Regions from separate parts of the Iodobacter fluviatilis genome, predicted to be linked through region 4. Evidence: predicted binding sites of a transcription regulator. Region 4 holds the regulator's gene; each other region holds the start of a gene.
The links. The regulator FNR, encoded in region 4, switches genes on or off when oxygen is low (the NO sensors DNR and NnrR bind a similar motif). The targets are predictions, from matches to a motif close to TTGATNNNNATCAA.

Region 1 (4,074 bases), 2.1 Mb from region 4:
CATGCAAAAACAGCACCGGCACGCCATCAGGATTACCGCATTCTTCCCAATAAAGGGTATGCACATCATCTACGGCCAAGCGGCCGCTGCGGTGTGGCTGAATTTCCGGAAACAATAAATCGCTCATTCAAATCCCTTACTGAATTTTTAAAATCCCAATATCCTCGCCCCTTGGTAAAAGATAAACGACAGCACCCAAGCGAGAAATAAAGAATAGACCACTGAGAAAGTCGTTAGCGCTACGCTATTCGATTCCTTGCGCATGGCAGCAATAGTAGAAACACAGGGCACATAGGTCAATGAAAATAGCATAAAGCTATAAGCGGATACTGGATCAAGTACGATAGATAAATGATGCGCCAAGGCAGTGCCGTCTTGCCCAGCAATCACCGCCAGTGCACCAAGCACCACTTCCTTCGCCACAAAACCAAATATCAAAGCAATCGACAGCTCGGCCTGAATACCAATTGGGGACAACACGGGCTGAAAAAATCCAGCAATCAGAGTGGAATAACTATGCTGCGGATTCGGATAATTACTGAGCAGCCAAACTAAAACCACGCCAATCACAATCATAGTTGAAGCCAGCCGTACAAAGCCCGCCGCCTCGCCCCAGCCACGCAAAAAGATTTGCCGTAGCACCGGGAAGCGATAAGGCGGTAGCTCTAGCGTAAATGGCTCGGTCGATTTAAAGCGCCCACGCAGCAAAAGCGCCGTGCCCATAGAGATAAAAATACTCGCAAAATACAAAGAGAGCAGCACCCAAGGTGCTTGCAGCGGGCTAAACAGCGCACCAGTTAAAAACAGAAAGATCTGTAAACGCGCCGAACATAGTGAAAAAGGAATCGCCAGCATGGTCAGCAAACGCGCTTTTCTATCCCTTATCACCCTTGTGCCCATTAAGGCAGGCACATTGCAACCAAAGCCCATCATCAACATCACAAAACCACGGCCATCCATGCCCAGACGCGCCATCAGCCCATCCATCATAAAAGCCGCGCGCGAGAAATAACCTGAGTCTTCAATAATCGCCATCAGGCAGAAAAACAGAAAAATAATGGGGATAAAAGTCAGTACCGTACTAAGGCCATCAAACACACCATCCACTAAAAAGCCTGACCAAAAAGGCGGCCAAGACGCTGCAGCCACTTTTAAAATATCGCTTTTAAACCACTCCAGCCCCTCTTTCATTAGATCCTGCAAAGGCACGCCAATGGCGTAGGTCAGCTGAAACAGGCAAAACATCATCAGCACAAACAGCGGCAAGCCAAGTAGCGGATGCAAAACCCAGCGATCCAGCATGGCGGTGGGGCCAGGAGGCAAAATAGCGGGGCGATGAATAAAGCGGCTATAAAGCCTCGCCTCGTCCTGATGCAGGGTATTGGATGCGGGTGCATGGGCCAGTGCAATTTGCTTAGGCGCTTGCTGGCTGATCAGGCGATTGAGCGCCTCTTTTAAATCAGGCACACCTTGGCCATGCTTGGCACTGATTTTTAGCACGGGGCAGGCTAGCTCAGCAGCCAGCCCTTCTAGATTAATTTGCACCCCAGCCTGCTTGGCTTCATCGCTCATATTAAGCGCAATAATCAGCGGCGCGCCCAGTGCTTTTAGCTGCAAAGCCAACACCAGTTGCCTATCTAGCTGCGTGGCGTTCAGTACTAATAAAATGGCATCTAGCTCAGTTTTATTCAGAAATTCCTGAGTAATACGCTCGTCTTCAGCCCCGCCACTTAAATCATAAATCCCTGGCAGATCAATCATCTGCACCATAGCGCCGCCCAGCAAAATACGGCTGGAAGCCAAATCCACCGTCAGCCCAGGCCAATTAGCTGTGCGTGCCGTACCACCTGTGATGCGATTAAATAAGGTTGATTTACCTGTGTTTGGCATGCCTACCAAGGCAACACGTTTCATGCTGCCACCGCAATCAGATCAGCCTCTGCCTGTGGTAAAACCAAAACCACAATTTGCCGTGCATCATTCCGCCTCAGCATAAAATCAGTACTAGCAACACGCAGCTGCAAAGGCCCATTAAAAAAGCCTCGGCGAATCACTTCAATATCGCGCTCTGCATGCAAGCCTAGGGCGGCAAGGCGCTGGGTTAAATCTGGAGAAAGCTGGGTGATGAGAATTTTGGCAAGGGTATTCAGAGGAAGATCAGCAAGTGTCATGGTTTCAACAATGAGAACGGTTTTTGTTACAACATCATCTGCCTTACAAAACAGTGCGTCAATCTGCGCGCTGTTATTTATTGATCTTCATCAGAGTGCCCAGACAAGAAAAAAGCCATACAGAGCATGGCTTTTTTCTCAACGATCAAGTATTACTTGCGGCTAATCGCTCGCCAGCCGATGTCGTTGCGATATTGCGCACCGGCAAATGAAACACCGGCCAGAATCTGATAAGCGCGTTTTTGTGCCATTTTAAAACTGTCGCCGAAGGCGGTTACACAAAGTACACGGCCACCAGCAGTTACAGCTTCACCCTGCTCATTTAGAGCCGTGCCGGCATGAAATACATGGCCGTCTTCTAGCGCAGTTGTTGGCAGGCCGGAGATTAAATCGCCTTTACGCGGAGTTTCTGGGTAATTAGCGGCAGCCATGACCACGCCCATCGCCACGCGACGATCCCATTCGGCTTCAATTTGATCCAGCGTGCCATTCACACCGTGCTCGAGCAAGGTGACAAAATCGCTTTTTAAACGCAGCATAATCGGCTGGGTTTCAGGGTCGCCAAAGCGACAGTTGTATTCGATCACTTTGGGATTACCCAGCGCATCAATCATCAGGCCTGCATATAAGAAACCCGTAAATACAGTGCCGTCTTTCGCCATGCCTTGCACGGTAGGCATAATCACTTCACGCATCACTTTGGCATGCACATCTGGGGTGACCACAGGTGCTGGACTATACGCGCCCATGCCGCCGGTATTTGGGCCTTCGTCACCATCCAAGAGGCGTTTATGATCTTGGCTAGAAGCCATGGCCAGCACATTTTTGCCATCGACCATCACAATAAAACTGGCTTCCTCACCAACAAGGCACTCTTCAATCACCACGCGAGCACCCGCATCGCCAAATTTATTATCGGACAGCATAGAATCAACCGCAGCGTGCGCTTCATCCAGCGTCATCGCCACAACCACGCCCTTGCCCGCAGCTAGGCCATCTGCCTTGATCACAATCGGCGCGCCCTGCGCTTTGATATAAGCGTGCGCTTCATCCGCATTAGCAAAAGTCTGGTAAGCCGCTGTAGGAATACCATGGCGCTGCATAAAGGCTTTGGCAAAGTCTTTAGACCATTCCAATTGTGCCGCTGCGCGAGTTGGGCCAAATATTTTTAAACCTGCTTCGCGAAATGCATCCACCACACCTTGCGACAATGGTGCTTCTGGCCCGACAACAGTAATGGCAATATTTTCTGCTTTGGCAAAAGCGATCAATTGATCAATTGCCGTAATATCTATATTAGTTAAATCTTTTTCCAGTGCAGTACCCGCATTGCCCGGCGCCACAAACACTTTACCCACGCGCTCAGATTGGGCAATTTTCCAAGCCAATGCGTGTTCACGGCCACCCGAACCAACCACCAAAATATTCATGAATCTGTTTCCTGTTAATCGAATTCGTAGCGGCCAAAGACATAAGCCACATTGCCATTATTTAGTTGGCCATTGAGCCTTGGGATAAAGGTACCAATCAAAGATGCCTTGCCATAGCGAACTGACGCAATAGGCAAAGGGGCTGGAAAAGGCACTCCGCCAATCACATCCTGACGTGAAATGAGCTGTAAAGACATTCCAAGGCCTGCTGATAACTCACCAACAATCGGCCAATACCAGAGACGCATATAGCCAACCTGAAGCTGAGGCTGATTGTGCGAATCAGCAAAAATCATCCCGTAAATAAATTCTTGGTTATTATTTTCATCAGTAATACGCTTACCTAGGCCGCCACCGTAAGCAAACTCTTGAAAGTCTTCGAGTTTTTCAGCGGTATAGGTTGAACGATCGTGCCAAGAATAACCCGACAACAACAAATCATTCTTACCTTCCCGGTTTATTTTATCCACACG
Region 2 (4,074 bases), 1.2 Mb from region 4:
CGCAGCGCCCACAGCGAACTTTTCCGCGGTGGGCCGCAAGCTGCGCTTCCGTTACACGAAAAGCGGTTTGGCAGTTTGGGCAACGGGTGATGTCATTCATATTACTTGCGCGTACCTGATAAACAGACCCAGCCATCTTCGATTTGCGGTGTGTTCATGGCAAACCATTGGCTGTAAATAGCGATAACATCGTCAGCTTGTTCGGCCAAAATGCCGGATAAGGCAATACGGCCATTCAATTTGACTTTAGCAGCTAGCATCGGGGCAAGTGCTTTGAGTGGATTGGTTAGAATATTGGCAATCACCACGTCGTAACTGGAGGTTGGCTCGGCATCAGGCAAGTAAAACTGAACTTCAACGACATTTTGTTCGGCATTTTGCCGTGAGGCAGTCATGGCTTGCGGATCGATATCCACGCCAACAGCAGACACGGCGCCTAGCTTAATACCAGCAATCGCTAAAATTCCAGAGCCGCAGCCGTAATCGAGTAAGGTTTCGCCACCTGCCAGATTACTATCTAGCCATTTTAAGCAAAGGCGGGTGGTTGGGTGGCTACCCGTGCCAAAGGCCAAGCCTGGATCGAGTTGGATGCTGATCGCACCAGCATCTGGGCATTCGTGCCAAGTAGGGGTAATCCATAGACGATCAGAAATAGGGATTGGATTAAATTGGGATTGAGTTAGGCGTACCCAATCTTGTTCCTCTACACGCACTACATCAAATGAGGGGAGGGCTAGTTTTAAACTCGTGCTGGCCGCGGCTACAATCAGTGCAGTATTGATTCCTTTATCAAACAGTGCGAGCAGAATACTTTGCTCCCACAACTGATCGACGGGTTCACCAGGCTCACCAAAAATTGGCTTTTCTGCATCAGTGCCGGCTTGCGCGTCTTCAATGCTAACGGAGAGCGCACCCAAGTCAAACAGCGCGTCAGAAAAACGTTCTGCATGGATGGATTCGGTGGTGATGCGTAGTTCTAGCCAAGACATTTTTGTATACCTGTTAGTGTTCTTCCACGCATTGTCGCATTCCCCCTTAGTTTTGAGAATGTTTTTACTTGTAAAAGTAGGGGTGGGGCGTGATCGCTAGATTGTTGATGTTTATGTTTTAAGCTTTGAGCTTACTAATGAGTCGTTACCTAGCAGCCTGTCGGACTTAAGACTGATCTACTACGGAAAAGCCGGATTTGGCCAGATTTCACGCATTTTCTCGTTGAATAGCCAGCTATTCGCCTCAAAAACCCACGAAATCTGTCTCAAACCGGTCCTTCCCTCGCTACGATCGCTTAAGTCCGATAGGCTGCTAGCGCATTATTAAAAGGCGATTTGCAAGGGGTAGCATATTCACAAATACTCGCTGATGAGTGCAGTAGGCCGCAGCCCTTAATAGCCCATTTTCATGGTTATTTCTTATTCAGACTTTCCCTAGGCTGATGCCAAACTTTGATATACGTCAATATTAATAGGCCTCCTCGGCGGCATGATCCCTATCAAATTATTAAATAATAGGGAGTAACACGGCAATGGCACTATTTTTTGAGTGGACTGATGAGTTATCGGTGGGGATCCAGGAAATTGATGAGCAGCACAAGGTGCTGATTGAATTACTTAATGAATTACACGATGCAATTCGTCAGCGCCACGGTAGCGAGGCTTCTGTCCAGATTCTAGGGCGCTTAGCCGATTACACCCGAACACACTTTACTGTGGAAGAAAGTTTAATGCGTATCTTAGGTTATCCAGATTACGATGCGCATAAGCAACATCACGAAGATTTAATAAACCAAATGAACGAGCTACAACTTCGGTTAAGTGCAGGTGAAGCGGTGACTTTTGAATTGATGCATTTTTTAAGACACTGGCTCACCAATCATATTATGGAAGGCGATAAACGTTACACCGAGTACTTTTTATCCTGCGGGGCACAGGAAAAGTGGCATAAAAAGAGTTGGTTAGAGCGATTTTGGGCCTAGTCAATCGCAGCATTTATGCCAATAAGTGGGCTTAATCGTTTGTTTTTAAAGCAAAGTAGCTGAGCGATAGAGGTGGGGCGTTTGGACGTGACAACATAGCTTGGTGAAAGTTCCGCTTTTTTGGGATTTAAAAAAGCCAGATGCTAATCTAGCTACTGAACACAGGCGATTTAAGTCGCTTTGATGACCTATAGCAAAAAAGCTGGGTAGATTTTGTGCGGTTCAGCGGCTAGAATGGCCCGCTTTGCTTTACTCACACGGAACCGACCCTATATGTTCATTCCATCCGCGTTTGCTCAAGGCGCCGCACCGGCGGCAGAAATGAGCTTTATGTCTTTCCTTCCTATGATCGTGATTTTTGTTTTGTTCTGGTTCATGTTGATCCGTCCACAACAAAAGCGCGCCAAAGAACAACAAGCTTTGTTGGCTGCTCTTGCCAAGGGCGATGAAGTGGCAACCAGCAGCGGTATTCTGGGCCGTATCACTAAGGTGAACGAGCAGTATGTCACTCTTGAAATGGCTGACGGCGTAGAAATCTTGATCCAACGTGCTGCAGTTGCTGCGCGTTTGGAAAAAGGCACTATTAAAAACAACAAATAAAGCCAATAGGCGGTGACTTTGTTTTTCAAACAAAGCATCGCCTTTTGCGCATTCTGGGTCCCGTTATGAATCGCTACCCGCTTTGGAAATACCTGTTAATTATTTTGACCGTTGCTTTGGCAGCGCTCTATACCCTGCCTAATCTATTTGGCGAAAGCCCTGCAGTACAAATTGCGAGTGTTCGTGCCACGGTTAAAGTGGATACTGCGCTGCAACACACTGCCGCAGATATTTTAAAAAATGCAGGCATTAAGACTGAAGACGCTTTTTTTGATGGCAACTCAGTTAAGTTTCGCTTTAAAGACACTGAAGTACAGCTCAAGGCTAAAGAAGCTTTGCAAACTAAGCTGGGTGAAGATTACAGCGTGGCCTTAAATCTGTTGTCTGATACCCCGTCTTGGTTGACAAAGTTGGGTGCTAAGCCGATGTCACTGGGCTTGGATCTGCGCGGTGGCGTGCATTTCTTGCTTGAAGTGGATATGAAAGCTGCAGTAGATAAAGCATTAGAAAAAACTGCAGGTGATATTCGCCGTGAGCTAAAAGAGAAAAAAATTCGCTACGGCCGTATTGTCAGCACCAGAGATAGCGTAGAAGTGCAGCTGCGCGATGAGGCCACAACGCAAGAGGCCGTTAAAGCTTTGCGTAAAGTCTTGCAGCAGCGCCAAATAGATGTTGTTGAAAACAAAATTGTAATTTCATACTCTGCAGCTGCTTTGCAGCAGTTGAAGAATGATGCGGTTAAGCAAAATATTACCACTTTGAATAATCGCGTGAATGAGCTGGGTGTTGCCGAGCCGATTATTCAGCAGCAGGGCGAAGGCCGTATCGTGGTGCAATTGCCTGGGGTGCAAGACACTTCAAAAGCTAAGGATATTTTAGGCCGTACTGCCACGCTAGAAGTGCGCATGGTAGAAGACGATCAAGCTAAAATGTCTGAAGCGCTTAACGGCAATGTGCCTGCGGGCTATGAATTGTTGAATGAGCGTGGCCAAAATGGCCGTGTTAGCCCTATTTTGGTGAAAAAAGATGTTGAGCTCACTGGGGATAATATCAACGACGCGCAAGCGGGCTTTGATGATCAAAACTCAGCTGCGGTTCACTTAAACCTTGATTCAACCGGCGCGGCTATCTTTAAGACGCTCACCAAAGAAAGTATTGGTAAGCGTATGGCTATGGTTTTGGTTGAAAAAGGCAAGGGCGAAGTGGTGACAGCGCCCGTGATTCGTTCCGAAATTGGTGGCGGTCGCGTGCAGATTTCTGGTTCTATGGGGGTTGCAGAAGCGAATGACACTGCACTGCTCTTACGCGCAGGCTCATTGGCAGCGCCGATGAATATCGTTGAAGAGCGCACTATTGGTCCAAGCTTGGGTAAAGATAATATCACCCGTGGCTTTCACTCTACCCTATACGGTTTCTTGGCGATCTCAGTATTTATGATGATCTACTACCGTGTATTTGGTGTGGTCTCTACCGTCGGCCTTGCTACCAATTTATTGTTCTTG
Region 3 (4,074 bases), 2.2 Mb from region 4:
ATATATTGGGGTAAGCGAGATGTAAAAAAATACGCACTTAAGTAATGCTTGCCAAGCGATTGAGTTATCAATATAGTTGTAAAAAACAACTATATTGAGGTTGGCATGAATTCAAGGGCGCTAAGAGCCGTATCGCGCGATATTGTGCGTGAACTGGGTGTATTTGCTAAGAAATGCGGCAAGGTGGAGCTGAGCCCCGTTGAGGCGCATATTTTGATTGAGCTGGAAAGCGCTAGCCTTACTAGCTTGCAATTAGTTGAGCGCTTGCGTATTGATAAGTCCAACGCCAGCCGAGTTTTACAAAAAATGCTTGAGCAGGGTTTGATTGAATGGCAGGCGCACGTCAGTGATAAAAGAAGTAAGCAGGCGGTGTTAACCTTGGCGGGTAAAGAGCTATTACAGGCGGTGCATGGGCAATACGACGGCGAAATTAACCAGGTTTTGCAGCAGCTAAGCCAATCTGAGCTGCAGGCTTTGGAGGCGGGTTTATTTTTATATCGGCAAGCTTTAATGAAAGCGCGTGCCCAGCAGGGCTATCAAATCCGCCCAATGTTAGAAGCGGATAATCAAGGCATTGCGGCGGTGATTCGGCAGGTGTCTGCTGAGCATGGTTTGAGTGCGGCTCAGGGTTATGGCGTTTCAGACCCGCATTTGGATCAACTTTATCCTTGCTATCAGCAGGCAGGGGCGGCTTATTGGGTGATTCAGCAAGACTCTGGTGAGCTGCTCGGTGGAGCAGGCATTGCTCCGCTAGCTGGGGCTGCGGGATCGGTATGCGAGTTACAAAAAATGTATTTATTAAGCAGCAGCCGAGGTTTAGGTTTTGGCCAACGTTTGCTTAATATTGCCTGTGATTTTGCGCAGCAGGCGGGGTATCAGCAGTGCTATTTGGAAACCACCGCCAGTTTACCGGCAGCGCTTGCCCTGTATAAAAAAATGGGCTTTAGGCAAATTACAGAAGCGATGGGCGATACCGGCCATCATTCTTGCGAAATTTTTATGCTGAAGGATCTGTAAAAAAACAAACCCCGCCTTTTAAAAAGACGGGGTTTGTTTTTAGTATGTTAAAGCCGTTTACTTCTTGGCTACATGATGGCCGCCAAAGGCATTGCGCATCATCGATAGCAATTTAGCGACGTAATCACCTTTACCTTGGGTGGTGTAGCGCTGGAATAGCGACGCTGCAATCACCGGCGCAGGAACGCCTAGTTCTACGGCTTCTAGTACTGTCCAGCGGCCTTCGCCTGAATCAGGAACGAAGGGTTGGATGTTTTCTAGCTTGGTATCGTTTTTCAGGGTGTCGGCGGTTAAGTCGAGCAGCCATGAGCGGATTACTGAGCCGTGACGCCATGTTTCAGCGACTTCAGCTAGATCAAGATTTAGCTCTTTTTTGGCTTCCAAGAGGGCAAAGCCTTCGGCAAAGGCTTGCATCATGCCGTATTCAATGCCGTTGTGAACCATCTTCACATAGTGGCCGCTACCGGCTGGGCCTGCGTGAATCCAGCCGCGATCTGATGCTGGAGCCAAGATTTTAACAAACGGCTCCGCCATCGCAAATGCGTCTTTTTCGCCGCCAATCATAATGGTGTAGCCGTTAGCTAAGCCCCATACGCCACCTGATACGCCCGCATCCATAAACTTAAAGCCTTTGGCATTCAGCTCTTTAGCGTGGCGTTGTGAGTCTTTATACATGGCGTTTGCGCCATCAATAATCAAATCACCAGGGGCCAGTAAAGCAGTCAGCTCACCAAACATGGTTTCGCTGATTTCGCCGGCAGGTAACATCATCCACACCACTCGCGGGCTTGGTAATTCGGCAATTAGGCTGGCTACGGAGTCAAAACTGCGGATATTGGCGTGCTCAGCGGCAAGTTGGGTACGCGTTTCAGCACTTACATCAAAGCCAAATATGGTAGCGCCACCAGCAGCTAAGCGGCGAGTCATATTTGCGCCCATTTTACCGAGACCAATCATTGCAATTTGCATTTTGAGCATCCTTGTTTGTTCGTTTTCTCGTGCTTGGCTTGTGCCCAAGCGTGAATATCCTGCAGCATGAACCTTAGTCTCATGTCTGCCAATTGGGAATTATGGCACTACGCGTTGGGCGTAGTGGGAAGCAAATGCCTACAAAACACGGTAAACGGCCTTTCTTACGTTTTTTTTGTTATTTTGGGCTTGTTTTTAAGAAATTGATCCTGATTAAACCAGAATATGTTGCGATGCAGTATGATGAAAAAGTGTCATAAAGCGTGTGGGCTTTGTGGCATGGTCACTCTGTGTGTGGGTTGATTAAGGCGTGCGGTGCTGCTTTTGCAGACGCACGCTTTTTTCTGCGCGCTATTTCTGATGTTTGTTTGATTTAACTTAAAAAGCGCTGTGTCAGATGTATTTAAGCTACCCGTGTTTATCATTCGGGGGTGCTTATGGCCCTGCCACAACTGGTTTGCCCTGCTGGCAGCCTGCCCGCCTTAAAAACCGCGATCGATCAAGGGGCTGATGCGGTTTATCTTGGTTTTAAAAATGCCACTAATGCCAGAAACTTTGCTGGCCTTAATTTTAGCGATGCTCAGCTGCTTGAAGGCGTGCGCTACGCCCATGCTAAATGCCGTGAAGTGCTGATCGCAATTAATACCTATGCTCAGCCGGGGCGAATTGCCGAGTGGCGTGCATCTGTTGATAAGGCGGCTGATTTAGGCGCAGATGCGGTGATTTTGGCCGATATGGGCCTTTTGGAATATGCCTATCGCACCCATCCTCATTTGCATCTGCATTTATCGGTGCAAGGCTCGGCCACTAATTTTGAAGCAATTAATTTAGCGCATGAATGCTTTGGCGTGCGCCGTGCGGTGTTACCGCGCGTGCTGACGTTGCCGCAAGTTGAATACGTGATTAAAAATACGGCTGTGGAGATTGAGGTGTTTGGTTTTGGCAGCCTCTGCGTCATGGCCGAGGGCCGCTGCATTTTATCTAGCTATGTAACGGGACAATCCCCCAACACTCACGGTGTGTGTTCTCCTGCCAGCTTTGTTCGCTGGGAAAACCACGGTGATCGTATGGATGCGCGTTTGAATGGCGTGCTGATTGATCGTTTTGAAGCAGGTGAGCCTGCAGGCTATCCAACCCTGTGCAAGGGGCGTTTTGAAGTGGCGGGCGAGACTTATTACGCCATGGAAGAGCCAACCAGCTTGAATACGCTATCAATCCTGCCTGAGCTGATGCGAATTGGTGTAGCGGCGATCAAGGTAGAGGGCCGTCAGCGCAGCCCTTCTTATGTTGGGGAGGTAACCAAGACTTTGCGCATGGCTATTGATGCCTGTGCGGACCCACGCTATTCAGTTAAACCTGCGTGGCAGGCGGCTTTGGATAAGGTGTCAGAAGGGCATCAGCAAACGCTGGGCGCTTATGATCGGCCGTGGCGTTGATGCTTAATCATCACTCTAATACTGGTGCAAAAAACGCTAAGCCTGAATGACAGAACCAAGCGTAATAGTGTTTAGTTTTCTTTGCGGAACGCTGTGCTTAAAGATTTAGCAATATTCTATTAACAGGTATTTATGAAACTCTCCCTCGGCCCCATCCTTTATTACTGGCCTAAGCAACAGGTGCTAGATTTTTATGCCGAGGCACTGACTTGGCCTGTGGATGTGATTTATCTGGGCGAAGTGGTTTGTTCGCGTCGGCATGAGCTGCGCAGTGCAGATTGGCTGGCGCTAGCTAAAACCTTGCGGGCAGCGGGCAAAGAGGTGGTGATTTCTTCGCAAGCTTTGTTGGAGTCGGCCAGTGATTTATCTAGCTTAAAAAAGCTGGCAGAGGCGGGGGGCTGTCTTGAAGCCAATGACTTGGGGGCGGTTAAAGTGGCCCGTGATTTGGGGATGCCTTTTGTGGCTGGGCCGCATCTGAATATTTATAACGGCGCGGCGCTGGATTGGTTTGCTGCTCAAGGCGCGATGCGCTGGCTGCCTTCTTTAGAAAGCAGCCACACCGATATTGCGGCTATTCTGGCGGAAAAAACCAACGTCATTGAAACCGAAGTCTTTGCTCACGGCTATTTACCATTGGCATTTTCAGCACGTT
Region 4 (4,074 bases):
GCGGCTCAAAAGTGAGTACGCAGGTTTTTAGCCCGTGCTGACGGGCAACCGATTTTAATTCGGACAACATCGCTTCATGGCCCGCGTGCAGACCATCAAAATTACCGATGGTAATTGCCGTAGGGGGGAGATGCGCGTCGGATACGCTTCTGAAAACATGCATGCTTAAGCGCTTGGGCGGACTTTACGAAGCCGTAAATTGTAGCGGCTGGCGGACGTTTTGTCAGTTCGCTTGTGAATATGGCTGATATTTGCTGCGTTTTGCGGTGAATTGAGTGGGTTTTTGCTGGATGCGGGTCGTTTTTTGCCCGTAGGGTGGCGTGTTATTACTGCCCTTTGGGTGCAAATTGCATCAAAAACTGGGCTAGTGTGGCGGCAGGCTCGATATGTGCAGGTAGCTGGAAGGGGGTTTGCTGTGGATGTGCAGCGTGGTGAGTCCGCCCTTGGCTGAAGGCTAGGTATTGCTGGCAGAGTGGATGGATGGCTTGCCATTGAGTTGTTTGTAGTTCTGCTAGTTTACCTAAATCTGCCTTAGGTGATGGCTTGCCATTAGGGAAAATAATTTCCCAGCTTTTAATGATCGGCTGCAGCATGATGTGTTGCAAGAGGGCTAAAAAACTTGCAGCTCCCGGCCCTCCGGCGTGTAGCCAATTTCCCAGCCCAGTGGGGGAGAGGACGTCTAGTAAGGGGGTTGCGTAAGCTAAAGCCGTTGGCTCGCCACTGGCGGCCAACATCCAGCCGAAATGTGCTGCGCATTGAGGCTCGCCCACTAAGGCAAGGTCAATATGTTGCCAGCCTTCTGTTTTGGCCCAGTGAGCGCTGTGTAAATAATGCTCAAAATTGGCGTGGCCTGCGGTAAGGAGTAGCCCCCCAGACGGTAATACGGGGATTTGCGATTGCATGTTAATAGGAAGCAGCATGAGCTGCGGTATTGACAAAATATTTAGCCTGGCTTGCAAAGACTCCAAAATAGCCGCAGGAGCTAAAAAAAGGACTGGGCCAGATGGAGTCATAGGTATAGTGGCTTATTGTTGGCAATTGTTGATTAATTGTTTGAGTGCGGGGGCATCAATGATTTCAATCAGGCGGTTTTGCACCTTAATCAAACCATTTTCTTGGAATTTAGAGAGTGAGCGGCTCACCGTCTCAAGTTTAAGTCCCAAATAACTGCCAATTTCTTCACGGGTCATGCGCAAGTGAAAGCTGCTGGCAGAATAACCACGGATGGCAAATCGCTGGGATAAATTTAGCAAAAACGCAGCAATACGCTCTTCGGCTTTCATATTGCCAAGTAAAAGCATGACGCCATGGTCGCGAACAATTTCGCGGCTCATTAGTTTGTAAAAGTGATGTTGTAAGACAGGGATGCGACGGCTTAATTCTTCCATGTCGGTAAACGGTAACTCACACACTTCACTATCTTCTAAGGCAATAGCATCGCAAGTATGTAAGTCGGCACTGACCGCATCCATGCCCATTAGCTCGCCTGTCATATGAAACCCAGTCACCTGCTCACGTCCGTCTTCTGAAATAACGCTGGCTTTAAAAAAACCCAGTCGAATCGCAAATAGAGAGCGGAAAGGCTCACCTGCACGGTACAGCGCCTCGCCCCGTTTAATGGGTTTGGCTTGCGTGATCAGCGTGTCCAGTTCGTGCATCTCATCGGCAGAAAGCCCAATAGGTAGGCATAGTTCCCGCAAGCTACAGTTCACACAGCTTTGGCGAAGATGTTTAAGGCCTAGGTCGCGGACTGGAATGTGAGGTGTTGTGGTCATGGGATCATTCAATCTATGTACTCGTTATCACCAGTTGCACGTATTTTCTCGCGACTGTGTTGATATCGATCAAGGTTATGGGAAATGAATATGGGCAAGCTGCACACATGCGTTCATAAGGATGAAATATGCTACATCAAAATAATGCCACTGTATTAAAATCGCTTGACTTTGATCGTGATCTAATAAGCCAGCACAGCGGCAAGGGGCCAAGGTATACATCCTACCCCACTGCGGACCGATTTGTTGCAATGGATGCTCAAAGCTATGAGAAGAGTGTCGCTAAGCAACAGCCAGGCACAGCCATTAAGCCATTATCCTTGTACTTTCATCTGCCTTTTTGCAATACGATTTGCTATTACTGCGCTTGTAATAAAGTCATTACCAAGGATCAAGAAAAGGCTGATCAATACTTAGATTATCTCCTGAAAGAGATAAAAATACAGGCGGCATTATTAACAAATCGTGGCCGAGTATCGCAATTGCATTTTGGTGGTGGTACGCCCACGTTCTTAAACGATGCACAATTGGTTCGTTTAATGGAAGGAATTCGTAGTCATTTTGATTTAAAGCCCGATGGTGAATTCTCCATAGAAATAGACCCACGTAAAGTGAATGCAGCTACCGTGGCTTTATTGGGTAAAATTGGCTTTAATCGAATGAGTGTGGGGATTCAAGACTTTAATTTAGCCGTTCAGCAGGCGGTTAACCGTGTGCAATCTGAAGAAGAAACACGCATTGTGATTGAGGCAGCCCGTGCTAATGGCTTTAAATCAGTAAGCATCGATTTAATTTACGGTTTGCCGCTGCAAAGCCAAACCACGATGTTTCAAACGATAGAAAGAGTGCTGACCCTCTTGCCTGACCGCATTGCCCTATATAGCTACGCCCATTTACCCGAGCGATTTAAGCCGCAAAGGCGCATTGATGCTGGGCAGTTGCCCTCGGCAGAGGGTAAACTAGATATTTTACAAAGTAGTGTTAATCAGTTACTTGCCGCAGGTTATGTTTACATCGGCATGGATCACTTTGCGTTGCCTAATGATGCACTGGCCATCGCGCAGCGTCGTGGTGCTTTGCATCGTAATTTTCAGGGTTATTCCACGCATGCAGATTGTGATTTAATGGCGTTTGGTGTGTCGGCTATTGGTAAGGTGGGGCGTTGTTATTCACAAAATGCAAAGGATTTAATCTCTTATTATGCTGCTTTAGATCAAAATAACTTGCCGGTTGAGCGCGGCTTAAGCGTAACTCACGATGATTTGTTGCGTGCTGCCGTGATTCAATCATTAATGTGTCAGTTTGAATTGAATTATCAGCCATTGGAATTATCTTACTTTGTTGATTTTAAAAGTTATTTTTCGGAGGAGTTAATCCTGCTTTCGCCATATCAAGCTGATGGTTTAGTTTCTGTGTTAGATGATTCTATTGTGGTTAGCGCTAAGGGGCGTTTTCTAGTTCGCTCTATTGCGATGATATTTGATCGTTATTTACGCCATGCGGCACCTGCGGGGCGATATTCAAAGTTGATATAAATTGCTTGAATTTGATCTTTTGGCCTTGTTTTTGGCTGGACTGTTAGGCGGAGGGCATTGTGTTGGAATGTGTGGTGGGGTGGTGACGGCTTTTAGCCTGCAGCTGCCTGCTGGACGCCGCTGGCATTACCATTTAGGGTTTAATTTAGGGCGCATCCTAGGCTATGTCCTGATTGGCATATTGGTGGGGGGGCTGGGTTCTTTGCCTGTCTTGCTTTCTTTGCAAGGGATTAAAAGCATTCTATTTATTGCTGCGAATTTATTACTGATTTTGCTTGGCGCGTATATGGCAGGATGGTCAGTATTGATCCTGCATTTAGAGAAAGCAGGTCGGCCATTATGGGGTAAAATACAGCCGTTTATGCGGCTGTATTTGCCGGTTAAACGGTGGTTAGACACTTTAATTGTAGGTGCGTTATGGGGCTGGCTGCCCTGTGGTTTGGTCTATACAGCGTCACTTAATGCTTTAGCCAGTGCAAGTCCTTTGCATGGCGGTTTAATTATGCTGGCGTTTGGGCTTGGTACTCTACCTAATTTATTGCTGATGTCGGCCTTTATAGAGCCGTTACGCGCGCTATTGCGCCGTCCTTATTTGCGTTATTTTTTCGGTGGAAGTTTAATTCTTCTTGGCTCTTTCAGAATTGCCCAATATCTATATTGACGATTAAGTGTTTTTGGGTTTTGTTTTACGCTGCGCCAAGCTGCGTATAAAAAATAATTATATATTGCGTTTTTAAAGTTGTTGTTTCTGATTGAAGGAACTT

Region 1: a site for FNR is predicted at 2,252-2,265, ahead of C1H71_RS06805 (FeoA family protein). Genes of this name have one in related genera too.
Region 2: a site for FNR is predicted at 1,443-1,456, ahead of C1H71_RS02620 (bacteriohemerythrin). Genes of this name have one in related genera too.
Region 3: a site for FNR is predicted at 2,355-2,368, ahead of ubiU (ubiquinone anaerobic biosynthesis protein UbiU). Genes of this name have one in related genera too.

The regions. Positions count from the first base shown of each region.
Region 1 covers NZ_CP025781.1:1,518,189-1,522,262, forward strand. The annotation lists gene pip (prolyl aminopeptidase) at 1-127, opposite strand, end outside; gene feoB (ferrous iron transport protein B) at 148-1,914, opposite strand; gene C1H71_RS06805 (FeoA family protein) at 1,911-2,171, opposite strand; gene purD (phosphoribosylamine--glycine ligase) at 2,324-3,601, opposite strand; gene C1H71_RS06815 (phospholipid:lipid A palmitoyltransferase) at 3,616-4,074, opposite strand, start outside.
Region 2 covers NZ_CP025781.1:628,845-632,918, reverse strand. The annotation lists gene C1H71_RS02630 (DUF3426 domain-containing protein) at 1-136, opposite strand, end outside; gene prmA (50S ribosomal protein L11 methyltransferase) at 102-989, opposite strand; gene C1H71_RS02620 (bacteriohemerythrin) at 1,523-1,972, shown strand; gene yajC (preprotein translocase subunit YajC) at 2,246-2,572, shown strand; gene secD (protein translocase subunit SecD) at 2,638-4,074, shown strand, end outside.
Region 3 covers NZ_CP025781.1:1,666,235-1,670,308, reverse strand. The annotation lists gene C1H71_RS07490 (bifunctional helix-turn-helix transcriptional regulator/GNAT family N-acetyltransferase) at 106-1,017, shown strand; gene gnd (phosphogluconate dehydrogenase (NAD(+)-dependent, decarboxylating)) at 1,075-1,986, opposite strand; gene ubiU (ubiquinone anaerobic biosynthesis protein UbiU) at 2,424-3,422, shown strand; gene C1H71_RS07475 (U32 family peptidase) at 3,555-4,074, shown strand, end outside.
Region 4 covers NZ_CP025781.1:3,895,231-3,899,304, forward strand. The annotation lists gene C1H71_RS17310 (bifunctional riboflavin kinase/FAD synthetase) at 1-163, opposite strand, end outside; gene C1H71_RS17315 (hypothetical protein) at 327-920, opposite strand; gene fnr (fumarate/nitrate reduction transcriptional regulator Fnr) at 1,026-1,775, opposite strand; gene hemN (oxygen-independent coproporphyrinogen III oxidase) at 1,904-3,310, shown strand; gene C1H71_RS17330 (sulfite exporter TauE/SafE family protein) at 3,342-3,971, shown strand.